2 regions of the Sphingomonas sp. DC5200-1 genome follow, and region 1 is predicted to be linked to the other one. Evidence: riboswitches for the same ligand, from Rfam matches in the RefSeq annotation. Region 1 holds a riboswitch; the other holds the start of a gene.
The links. A riboswitch is a leader RNA that binds a small molecule or an ion and turns the genes downstream of it on or off. The one in region 1 is predicted to bind glycine.
Positions count from the first base shown of each region.

Region 1 (6,086 bases):
CGTCGCCGGGTGAAGCCGCGTGCCCGTGCCGCCGGCGAGGATGATGCCCTTCATGCCCGCAGCGTATCAGCGGGGCGCTAACAATTCGATGCAAACAGTTCCGGCCGGCGCAGCCGCAGCGCCTGGAGCAGCATGAAGAACTTGGCGTCGCCGATGCGGCCGCTGACCGCCTCTGCCCACAGCGCGTCGAGCGGTTCCTCGCGCGCGTCGATCGTCTCGATCTCGTCCACGGCGCCCCCCCCTGTGTCGACCCGGTCCGCCGCAGCATATTCGGCGAGGAACAGGTGGACGCGCTCAGTGGTGCTCGACGGCGTCATCCAGACGTGCGCGACCGGCTCGACGTGGCGCAGGCGCAGCCCGGTTTCCTCATAGGCCTCGCGCCGGGCAGTGTCGGCGGGTGCCTCGTCCTCGGTCACGCCGGCGATCGCTTCGGCGAAGGGCCGCCCGCCGAGATAGAGGACCGCGTCGCGCGTCTGGCGGACGGTCATCGCGACGCGGCGGACGGGATCGTAGGCGAGCACGGTTGCGCCCGAAACATGCTCGACCACCGCCCGGTCGCATTCGACGTCGCCGAGCCGCAGCCGCAGCATCTGAAGGCTGAGCCAGCCACTGTAGAGTGGGCGAACGGCGAGGACGACATCGGTCATGCTGGGGCCGCTAGAGGCTGGCGCGTGGGTCCGCCAGCCCCCGCCGCACGTCCGCGGCGCGGTCTGCGATGATCGGGCGCCACCAGGCTTCGTTGTCGAGATACCAGCGGATCGTCGCTTCCAGCCCAGTGTCGAAGCTTTCGCGAGGCGCCCAGCCGAGTTCGTCGCGGATCCGCGTGGCATCGATCGCATAGCGCTGGTCGTGGCCGGGCCGGTCGGCGACGAAGGCGATCTGCGCGGCGTAGGAGCGGCCGTCGGCGCGCGGGCGCAGCCGGTCGAGCGTGCGACACAGCGCCTGCACCACGTCGATGTTGCGGCGCTCCGCATCCCCGCCGATCGCATAGCGCCGGCCGGGCTGGCCGCGCTCGAATACTGCCCGCAGCGCGCGGGCGTGATCATCGACGAACAGCCAGTCGCGCACCTGCTCGCCGCGGCCGTAGACGGGCAGCGCGTGGCCCGCGAGCGCCTTGCCGATCATCAGCGGGATCATCTTTTCGGGGAAGTGATACGGCCCGTAATTGTTCGAGCAATTGGTGACGAGCACCGGCAGGCCGTAAGTATGCCCCCAGGCGCCGACCAGATGGTCGGACGCCGCCTTGCTCGCCGCATAGGGCGAGCGCGGGTCGTAGGGCGTCTCTTCGGTGAAGCGGCCGGTCGGCCCCAGGCTGCCGAACACCTCGTCGGTCGAGATATGGTGGAAGCGGAAGGCGGCGCGGCCGGCCGTGTCGAGTCCCTGCCAATAATCGCGCGCAGCGGTCAGCATCGTGAAGGTGCCGACGATATTGGTGTCGACGAACGCGGCGGGGCCGTCGATCGACCGGTCGACATGGCTCTCCGCAGCCAGGTGCGTCACGATATCGGGGCGGAAATCGTGCAGGGCGGCCGCGACCGCGGCACCGGTGCGGATATCGCCGCGCACGAAGCGGTAGCGCGGATCGCTCGCGACCGGCGTGAGCGCGGTCAGCGTACCGGCATAGGTCAAAGCGTCGTAGACGAGCACCTCATGCTCCGTCTCGCGGATCAGGTGGCGGACGAGCGCCGAACCGATGAACCCGGCCCCGCCGGTAACGAAGATGCGCACGGTAGGGCTTTTAGCACAGGAGGGTTAACGCACCTGCCGACACCTTCCCCGACATGTCGAACTGTCGACATATAGACATATCAACACTCCACCACATTGACCGCCAGCCCGCCGAGGCTGGTTTCCTTATATTGCGAGCGCATGTCCTCGCCGGTCTGGCGCATCGTCTCGATCACCGCGTCGAGGCTGACGACGTGGCTGCCGTCGCCGCGTAGCGCGAGGTAGGCGGCGTTGATCGCCTTCACCGCGCCCATCGTGTTGCGTTCGATACAGGGGATCTGCACCAGCCCGCCGATGGGATCGCAGGTGAGGCCGAGATTGTGCTCCATGCCGATCTCGGCGGCATTCTCGATCTGCGCGTTGCTGCCGCCCAGCACTGCGGCCAGCGCGCCGGCCGCCATCGAGCAGGCGACGCCGACCTCCCCCTGACAGCCCATCTCGGCGGCCGAGATCGAGGCGCGTTTCTTGTACAGCATGCCGATCGCCGCGGCGGTGAGCAGGAAGGTGCGTGCGCCCTCGCGCCGCGTGTCCTCGTCGCGCGCGACCAGCGTCTCGTAGAAGCGCAGCACGGCGGGCAGCACGCCCGCGGCACCGTTGGTCGGCGCCGTGACGACACGGCCGCCCGCGGCATTCTCCTCATTGACCGCGAGCGCCCATAGGCTGACCCATTCGAACACTTCGGCAGGGTTGCTGCCGGGGACGCAGCCGGTCAGCCCCTGCTCGATCGCGCGCGCGCGGCGCCGGACCTTGAGGCCGCCGGGCAGCATCCCCTCCTGCGCGATGCCGCGGTCGATACAGGCGTGCATGGCGGCGCGCACCGCGTCGAGGAAGGCGTCGGTCTCGGCCGCCTCGCGCCAGGCGGTCTCGTTCGCGCGGACGATCTCGGCGATGGTGAGGCCGGTCGCCTCGCCCAGCTCGAGCAGCTCGGCGCCCGAACTGAACGGGTGGCGCACCGCGACGTTGCTTGCCGACGCCGGCGCGCCTTTGCGCAGGATCGCGCCCCCGCCGATAGAGAAATAGGTTTCGGTATAAGCGCTGCCGTCAGCGTGTTGCGCGGTGAAGGTCATGCCGTTGGGGTGCTCGGGCAGAAATTCGCGCGGGTGGAAGACGATGTCGCTGGCGGCGAAGGCGAGTCCGTGCGTGCCGGCGAGCGGCAGCCGTCCGTCCGCGGCGATCCCGGCAAGGATGCCGGGCGCGGCGTCGGGATCGAGCCGCTCGGGTTCCCAGCCGGCAAGGCCCAGGATCGTCGCGGTGTCGGTCGCATGGCCGCGACCGGTCAGCGCGAGACTGCCGTACAGGTCGCAGGTGACGCGGGTCGGTGCCGCCCCCTGCCCCACGGCCCGCTGCGCGAAGTCGAATGCGGCGCGCATCGGCCCGACGGTGTGCGAACTCGACGGGCCGATCCCGATCGTGAACAGCTCGGCGACGCTGATCGGCCGATGCAGCCCCCGGTCGAGGGGTATAGGTGTAGACGTGTCGACGTGCATGCAGGGTCCCCATCGCCGGCGTCGCTGCCGGCCGCGCCCCATCTGTCGCTTGTGCCTGAGATCGCTATCCCGTCGGCGGACGCAGGGGAGCATCCCCCGCGCCTCTCTCCAGATATCCTCGCATCGCCATGGTCCTTCTGCCTGAGAGTTTCCGGGGCGGTTGCTCCTTCGGCGCCGGGGCTTGGCCCCGGTCTCTCCCATGTCGATGGCGGTGGGTATCGGCCGGGGCGGGGGAGGGGTCAAGGGCGCGTGGCGTTGCGCGTCAGGCTCTATGCGGGGCCGCCGCTTTCGCCAGCTTGGAGGCCTGCCCCTCGCTGACGCCAAGGCGGCTGGCGATGACCTTCAGCGACAGGCCTTGCGCGCGCAGTTCGCCCGCGCGGCGGATCCGATCGTGTCGTTGCATGCCGTTGATCGTCGATGCAGAGTAACCGGATTGCGCCAGTGAACGGTCAGACGATCGACTGCGCCGCTTTGCGATCGGGGGTCATCGGTTCTGTCCGGGTGCGCGGGCGTTGCAGGTCTGCGGCCTTATCGAGGGTCAGTGGCTCATGCGACCAGCCGTCGAAGGTGAAGGCTTGCGCAGACGGCTGCGGTTGCTTGGCGCTGTGCCATAGTTCGTATGGCATGATTATCTCCCCGATACGCGGGCTTTCATACAGAAAGCGGCGTTGAGGGGATAGTCGGGGCATAGTGCCGACGTGTCTCGGGCTATTGACCGTGTGTCACACGGACGGATTGCCGCTTGCCGGCGATCGGAACACGGCTAGAGGGCGGGTCCGAGGGCGTCTGCCTGTTTCCGACATGTCGACACACCGACATGTCGCGAGGGGGAAGGGATCAACCCGCAAGGGTCCCCATTTCCTACTCGAAAGCACGAACTGTTGGAGGCTTACCCCCATTTCCCCTCGTGAAAACGGCATGGGGGTCCAAATCTTCGTGCTTTCGAGTAGGAAATGGCCATGGCTCGTACCCCTGCTTCGAATCGTCCTGCTCATGGTGCTGACGGCATCCCCCAGCGCGATCTGTTCGCGCTCGACAGCCCGCTGCACGGCGAGATCCGCGGCGAGCGCTCGCTGATGGCGTTCCCGTTCTTCGCATTGTCGAAAAACGCCTGGATGAAGCCGCTGACCTACGATCATGCGACCGTCTCGATCGAGGTGCGCCCCTCGGCGAGCGGCGTCGCGACGATCTACGACAAGGAAATCGTACTCTACATCGCCAGCCTGATGGCGGCGAAGCTGGAGGCGGGCGATCGGGTCGAGCAGGATTTCGTCTTTACCGCGCACGACCTGTTCTCGGCGACCGGCTCAAACCATTCGGCGCGCAGCTATGGCCGGCTGTCTGAGGCGCTGGAACGGCTGCAGGGCACGCAGATCAAGACCAATATCGAAGCAGGTGGCGAAGGGGAGGAGGGTTTCTTCTCATGGCTGTCCGAAGCAAAGCTACACTATAGCAAGACGAAGAGCGGCGAACGGCGGCTTAAAGCCGTCAAGGTGCGGCTGTGCGACTGGCTGTATCGCGCGATCCTGCTCGATCGTCATGTGCTCGACTATGCCGCGGCCTATTTCCAACTCGGGCCGATCGAACGGCGCATCTACGAAGTCGCACGCTCGACCTGCGAAGAGGGGAATGTGCTCGACATCGATCTTGCCACCTTCCGGCTCCAGATCGGCTATCAGAACCCGCTGTCGAACTTCAAGGCGGCGCTGAAGCAGATCGTCGCGACCGACGGCATCCCCGATTACCACCTCGAGCTGGTTGAGGAGACCGAGGCCACGCCTGTGGTCGACGCACCGGCACGCCGCGGCCGGCGCGCGCCCCAGGCTCGCGTCGTCATCACGCCGCGTGGACCTGCGCTGACTGCGGACGCACCGCGCGAGGGGTAAGACGGGTCGGCCTTGAAGGGTTTGCGAAGAAGGGTGTTTTCACGCAGAGGCCCGGAGGGCGCAGAGGTGTTGCGCCTGCCGCGGCAGCGGCCTGTCTATCATGGCCGGGAGGAAGGCCTGCGCTGCCGCGCGCGCTACCACTCCGCGTCTCCGCGTGAACCCCTTCTTCGCGTCTTTGCGCGAATCACTGGCCGAATCGCGCGCCCCCAATCGGGGCATGACGGCGCACCGATCCGACCGATTGTCGTCAATTGTTACTCGATAGCACGAAGTCGAGCCGCGCTTATTCTACTCGAAAGCACGAATGGAGCGGTAATTCCTACTCGAAAGCACGAACTTTTTCTGGCTTAAATACTCGAAAGCACGAATCTTGGTCGCTTCCGTTGTTGGATCATTGCTGCAACAAGATCGGCGATGCGCGTCATGTCGACGCAGCGGAAAGCAGGAAGCGGCCGTGACCACATAAAGGAAAGCCCGGCACGAAGGCCGGGCATCCCAGAGGGGGTATTGAAGAGCGGCGTCGCCAAACGTCACTCCACGTGAAAGCATCACCACTTCACGGGCTCTTCCTACCGTCCCGCCCCATCGGGTGCAAGGATGCGCGTTTCGCGCCACGGTCTTTTTCGTCCCCGGTCCCGGCCCCCAAGGGGGAAGGAAGATGACGGCATTTGCCCTCGGCGCGGCGAGTGCGCGCGTACTCGCGCGTGCCGCCGGCGCGCGGCCGACGCGATCGGGCGGGCTGCACCGCACCGGCGCGCCCGTGCGCCGCGGCAGTATCGAGGCGGGAACGTTCGAGGAGGCGTTCTTCGCCGTCCCCGCGCCCGGCGAGACCGATCGGCTGCTCACCACCTGCCGCCGCGCGCGCGACGCCGGCCGCCGCCTGGCGCGCGAGGCGCGCGCCGGCACGCGTACACTCTCGGCCACCGAACGCCGCCTCGCCGCGCTGACCGCGGGCGCGGTGCGCGTGTTCGAGGAGATCTGCACG
Region 1 is NZ_JAFCVW010000011.1:45,795-51,880, reverse strand. It holds gene rfbA (glucose-1-phosphate thymidylyltransferase RfbA) at 1-54, opposite strand, end outside; gene ACP7A3_RS17955 (NUDIX domain-containing protein) at 78-647, opposite strand; gene rfbB (dTDP-glucose 4,6-dehydratase) at 658-1,728, opposite strand; gene ACP7A3_RS17945 (L-serine ammonia-lyase) at 1,809-3,215, opposite strand; glycine riboswitch at 3,335-3,425, opposite strand; gene ACP7A3_RS17940 (hypothetical protein) at 3,478-3,618, opposite strand; gene ACP7A3_RS17935 (hypothetical protein) at 3,665-3,841, opposite strand; gene ACP7A3_RS17930 (replication initiator protein A) at 4,169-5,101, shown strand; gene ACP7A3_RS17925 (helix-turn-helix domain-containing protein) at 5,760-6,086, shown strand, end outside.

Region 2 (6,086 bases), on a different contig from region 1:
GCCGGCGTGACCCTTGACCCAGACCCATTCGATCTCGTGCTTCTGCGTTTCGGCGAACAGCGCCTGCCACAGTTCGGCATTCTTCACCGGCTTCTTGTCGGCGGTGCGCCAGCCGTTCTTGCGCCAGCCGTGAATCCAGCGGGTCAGGCCGTCCATCACATATTTGCTGTCGGTCGACAGGCGAATGCGGCACGGGCGGGTAAGGACGCGCAGCGCCTCGATCGCGGCGGTCAGCTCCATGCGATTGTTGGTGGTGAGCGTCTCGCCGCCCGACAATTCCTTTTCGTGGGTGCCGAAGCGCAGCAGCGCGCCCCAGCCGCCGGGGCCCGGATTGCCCTTGCACGCGCCGTCGGTGGCGATTTCGACGAGTTGCGATTCGGTCATGCGAAAGCCTCCGGATGCGCGTCATACCAGTCGAGGCGGCGCAGATAGGCGAGTGGATCCTTGCGCGTCACCAGCGCATCGGCTGGGGTATTGAGCCAGTCCCACGCGCGGGTCAGCAGGAACCGGATGCACGCACCCTTGGCCAACACGGGCAGTGCCGCGCGCTCCTCGGCAGACAAGCCGAATGCCGCGTCATAACCGGCGAGCACCGCGGAGCCGACGCCATCGAGCGGCGCGCCGATGGAATCGAAGGCCCAGGAGGTGTGCATCACCGCGACGTCATAGGCGCGGATGTCGTTGCAGGCGAAGTAGAAATCGATGAGTCCGGTCACCTGGTCGCCCAGCATCAGGACATTGTCGGGAAACAGATCGGCGTGGATGACGCTGGTGGCGAGATCGCGTGGCCAGGCGGCCTCGACCGCGGCCAGCGCGGCGTCGATGCGGCCGTAGAGGCCGGGTGCGATGCCATCGAGGTCGCGACCGCAGCGGTCGAGTAGCGGGCGCCAGTCGGCCACCCCCAGCGTGTTGGGCCGCTGCCCGGCAAAATCGGCAACCGCGCCGTGCATCCGGCCGAGCGCGGCGCCCGCGGTGACCGCCTGTTGCGGCGTGGGGCGCGAGAGCGAGATGCCGGTCAGGAAGCGGATCAGGCAGGCGGGGCGCCCTTCCAGCGTCTGGATCGCGACGCCTTCGCGATCGGCGAGTGCCGGCGGAACCGGCAGACCGCGCGTGGCGAGGTGATCGAGCAGGGCGAGGAAGAAGGGCAGGTCGCCCGCATCCACGCGCTTTTCGTACAGCGTCAGGATGAAGCGCGAAGTGGTGGTGTCGACGAGGTAATTGCTGTTCTCCACCCCTTCGGCGATGCCCTTGGCCGAGACGAGATCACCGACATCGTCGTAGCGGCGCAGGAAGGCGTCGAGGGATTCGGCGGACACCTGCGTGTAGACGGCCATGACGGTCTCTCTTTCTCCCCTCCCTCTCAGGAAGGGGCTGGGGGTGGGTGGCGTGCTCGTGATGCGGCGGCGTCGGGCGCCCGGTGGCCGTTTTGCCTGGACACCACCCACCCCCGTCCCCTCCCTCATAGGGAGGGGAGAAGCGCCTACGCCGCTTCCAGCCCGCGCGGCAGCTTGAAGGCGATCGTTTCGCGCGTCGTCTCTTCCTCGCGCTCGGTGACGTCGTAGCGGGTGGCGAGCAGGTCGACGAGTTCGCGCACCAGCTGTTCGGGCGCCGACGCGCCGGCGGTGATGCCGAGCGTGCCGACGCCGTCGAGGAACGACCAGTCGAGATCAGCGGCGCGCTGGATCAGGCGCGCGGGGATGCCCTCGCGCTCCGCCACCTCGACGAGGCGGACGGAGTTGGACGAATTGGGCGCGCCGATCACCAGCATCGCATCGCACTGGCCGGCGATCGCCTTGACCGCGGCCTGTCGGTTCGACGTCGCATAGCAGATGTCCTCGCCGCGCGGCGCCTGCATCAGCGGGAAGCGGCGCTGAAGCGTCGCCACGACCGCGGCGGTATCGTCGACCGACAGCGTCGTCTGCGTCAGGAAGGCGAGGTTGGCGGGATCGGGTGGGGTGAAAGCCTCGGCGTCTTCGACCGTCTCGATCAGCGACATAGCGCCTTCGGGCACCTGGCCGAACGTGCCGATGACCTCCGGATGGCCGGCATGGCCGATGAAGACGATATGGCGGCCGGCATCGACCAGCCGTTCGGCCTGGCGATGCACCTTCGACACCAGCGGGCAGGTCGCGTCGAGATAGGACAGGCCGCGATCCTCGGCGGCGGCGGGCACGGACTTGGGCACGCCATGCGCGGAGAAAACGACGGGCACACCGTCGGGCACCTGGTCCAGCTCTTCGACGAAGATCGCGCCCTTCGCCTTCAGCGTATCGACGACGAACTTGTTGTGGACGATCTCGTGCCGGACATAGACGGGCGCGCCGTGCTTTTCGATCGCGAGTTCGACGATGCGGATCGCGCGGTCGACCCCGGCGCAAAAGCCGCGCGGCGCGGCGATCAGCAGGTCGAGCGGAAGCCGGGCGGTGCCGGCGGCGGCGTCTGCGGGGATGGAGGCCATGTCCTGCCGCTTACGCGATTGCTTGCGCGCGCGAAAGGCGGTTCCTATGGTGCGCGCCGCAACGCCGGCCCCGTGCCGGCGCTGGTCCTGCTCGTTCGACAAAGGTACGCGTCCTCGTGAAAACCCCGGCAATCGGCCTTTGCGCCCTCGCGTTGATCCTGTCCGGTTGCGCGGGCAAGGGCGAGATCGTGGAAGGCGGCATCACCGCCGTGCGTTCGGCCTGCCCGACGGTGGGCGTCGCGGCGGGCACCGGCGACGTCACGCTGTTCGATCCGGCGACCAGCCGCGACGAGAATGCGATCGACGTGGTCGCGAACATGACGCACGTCCGCGGCACCTGCGCCGATGTGGGCGACGACATCACGACGACGATCACCTTCGACGTGCTCGCCCGTCGTGCTCGCGCCGATGCGGCGCGCGACCTGACGCTCCCCTATTATATCGCGATCGTGCGCGGCGGCACGGCGGTGACCGCGAAGCGCAAGGGAACGGTGACGGTGCACTTCGATGCCGGCCAGACCCGCGCACAGGCGAGCGGCACCGCATCGACCACGATTGGTCGTGCCGCGGCGACGCTGCCGGAGTCGGTGCGCGAGGAACTGACCAAGAAGCGCAAGGCCGGCGACGAGGACGCCGCGGTCGATCCGCTGACCAAGCCCGAGGTGCGCAGCGCCGTGCTGCGCGCGACGTTCGAAGCGCTCGTCGGCTTCCAGCTGACCGACGACCAGCTCAAGTATAACGCGCAGCGGTAAGGGCCGGGGCGGTCACCGCCTTCCCGTCGTCACCCCGGACGTGTTCCGGGGGCCACTTCGCGGCGAGGGGGATGTTTCGAGGCTCTTGGCCTTCCCCCGCGGCCCGGTGGACCCCGGAACACGTCCGGGGTGACGGGGGAGATGGCGCGGTCGTCTCGTTTACCCAACTTGGCCCGATCGGCCGCTTTCTCAATTGACTAAACCGGCCTCGCTCGCCAGAGCGGCGCTTGTCGATGGCGGTGCAAACCGTCATGGGCATGCGCGGGAGAGAGCCCCTCACGAAAGGGGCCGCCGAAGGAGCAACCACCCCGGAATCTCTCAGGCAAACGGACCGCGCAGGCCTTATCGATACTCTGGAAAGCGCCCCTTCTAGGGGCCACCGAAGGGGTAAGCCGGCGGTGCCGGCGAAAGCTCTCAGGTTCCCGTGACAGAGGGGGTTCGACGGATCGTGACGGCGGGTATGCCCCCGCAGGAACGGTCGCGTGGCCTTGATCTGGAGACGGTTGATGAGCGAGACGCTGACGGAAACCCTGCCCGACCCGCTCGATGGGATCGACGAGGGCGACGAACCCGCCATCCTGGACCTGCCGCTCGACGCCTGGCACCGCGCCCGCGGCGGCCGCATGGTGCCGTTTGCCGGCTACGAAATGCCCGTCCAGTATGAAGGGATCATGGCCGAGCATCTGTGGGTGCGCGAGTCGGCCGGTCTGTTCGACGTCAGCCACATGGGGCAGGTGACGCTGACCGGGGACGGCCTGGATGCGGCGGCGATCGCCAAGGCGCTGGAAGCGGTGCTGCCGGGCGACATCGCCGGCCTGGCGCCGACCAAGATCCGCTATTCGCTGCTGCTGAACGACGAGGGCGGCATCCTCGACGATCTGATGGTGACGACGCTGCCGGCAGACGGCGCGCATCCGTTCGGCGAGGCGAGCTACTACGTCGTGGTCAACGGCGCGACCAAATACGACGACCTCGCCTATCTGCTCGACGTGCTGCCCGACGATGTGACGCTGAACCTGATGGACGAGCAGGCATTGCTCGCGGTGCAGGGGCCGAAGGCGGTCGAAGCGGTCGCGCGGCTGGTGCCGGGTGTCGAGAGCCTCGTGTTCATGACCGCGGGTGCGTTCGAGTGGAACGGCCATGCGCTGTGGATCAGCCGCTCGGGCTATACTGGGGAAGATGGCGTCGAGATTTCGATCCCTGCCGAGGCAGCCGCGGCCTTCGCCGATGCGCTGTGCGAACAGCCCGAGGTGAAGCCGATCGGCCTGGGTGCGCGCGATTCGCTGCGGCTCGAAGCCGGGCTGCCGTTGTATGGTCACGACCTCGATCCCGAAACGACGCCGGTGATGGCGGACCTTGGCTTCGCGCTGTCGAAGCGGCGTCGCGAGGCGGGTGACTTCGCCGGTGCCGGCCGCATCCTCGCCGAGCGCGAGAGCGGCGCGGCGGTGAAGCGCGTCGGCCTGTCGGTCGCCGGGCGCCAACCGGTGCGCGAGGGCGCGAGCGTCGTCGATGCGGAGGGTGCGGTGATCGGCCGCGTCACCAGCGGCGGCTTTGCCCCCAGCGTCGGCGCGCCGATCGCGATGGCCTATATCCCCGCCGATCTGGCGAGCGCCGGCACCGCCGTCCGCCTCGTCCAGCGCGGCAAGATCCATGAGGGCATCGTCACCCCGATGCCTTTCGTTCCCCACCGCTACGTCCGCAAGGCGTAGGCTTTCTGGAGCCAGTCAAGATGAGCCGTTACTTCACCGAAGATCACGAATGGGTCGACGTCGATGGTGACATCGGCACGGTCGGCATCTCGGAATATGCGCAGAGCCAGCTGGGCGACATCGTGTTCGTCGACGTTCCCGAAGACGGCAAGGCGCTGTCGAAGGGCGACGAGGCCGCGGTGGTCGAATCGGTGAAGGCGGCGTCGGACGTCTATTCGCCGGTGTCGGGCAACGTGCTGGAAGGCAACAGCCAGCTCGCCGACGATCCCAGCCTCGTCAACTCGGACGCCGAGGGCGAGGGCTGGTTCTTCAAGATCACGCTGAGCGATCCGTCCGAGCTGGAAACGCTGATGGACGAGACCGCCTACGAAGCGTTCGTCGCGAAGCTGTAAGACCTGCTCCCCTCCCTGGAAGGGAGGGGCTGGGGGTGGGTGGAGTGCTTGCGATACGGCCGCCGCGCCGGGCAAGCCTTGCCGTACCACCAGGACGCTACCCACCCCCGACCCCTCCCTTCCAGGGAGGGGAGGAGCCTATGATGCGCTACCTGCCGCTTACCCAAACCGACCGTGAGGCGATGCTGTCCGTCATCGGCGCCGCCAGCATCGACGATCTGTTCGTCGACGTGCCCAAGGCTGCCCGGCTCGACGGCCCCGTCCATGGCCTGCCCAATCACGCCACCGAACTCGCGGTCGAGCGGCATATGGCCAAGCTCGCGCGGGCGAACACGGTCGCGGGCGAAGTGCCCTTCTTCCTCGGTGCGGGCGCGTATCGGCATCATGTGCCGGCGACGGTCGATCACCTGATCCAGCGCGGCGAGTTCCTGACCGCCTATACGCCGTACCAGCCCGAGATCGCGCAGGGCACGCTGCAGATGCTGTTCGAGTTCCAGACGCAGGTCGCGCGCCTGCTCGGCACCGACGTGGCGAACGCGTCGATGTACGACGGCTCGACCGCCTGCTGGGAAGCGATCGGCATGGCGCGGCGCATCACCAAGCGCGGCAAGGCGATCCTGTCGGCTGGCCTGCACCCGCATTACGTCAGCGTCGCCAAGACGATGGCGAAATATACCGGCGATACGCTGGACACGACGACGCCCTGGCTGACCGGCGAGATGGACATCGACCGGCTGATTGAGAAGATCGACGGCGATACGTCGTGCGTCGTCGT
Region 2 is NZ_JAFCVW010000002.1:581,082-587,167, reverse strand. It holds gene rnhA (ribonuclease HI) at 1-384, opposite strand, end outside; gene thrB (homoserine kinase) at 381-1,334, opposite strand; gene ispH (4-hydroxy-3-methylbut-2-enyl diphosphate reductase) at 1,481-2,458, opposite strand; gene ACP7A3_RS05940 (hypothetical protein) at 2,611-3,210, shown strand; glycine riboswitch at 3,463-3,554, shown strand; gene gcvT (glycine cleavage system aminomethyltransferase GcvT) at 3,717-4,919, shown strand; gene gcvH (glycine cleavage system protein GcvH) at 4,940-5,311, shown strand; gene gcvPA (aminomethyl-transferring glycine dehydrogenase subunit GcvPA) at 5,455-6,086, shown strand, end outside.
Region 2: linked by a shared signal. The riboswitch ahead of gcvT (glycine cleavage system aminomethyltransferase GcvT) and the one ahead of ACP7A3_RS17945 (L-serine ammonia-lyase) in region 1 are both predicted to bind glycine.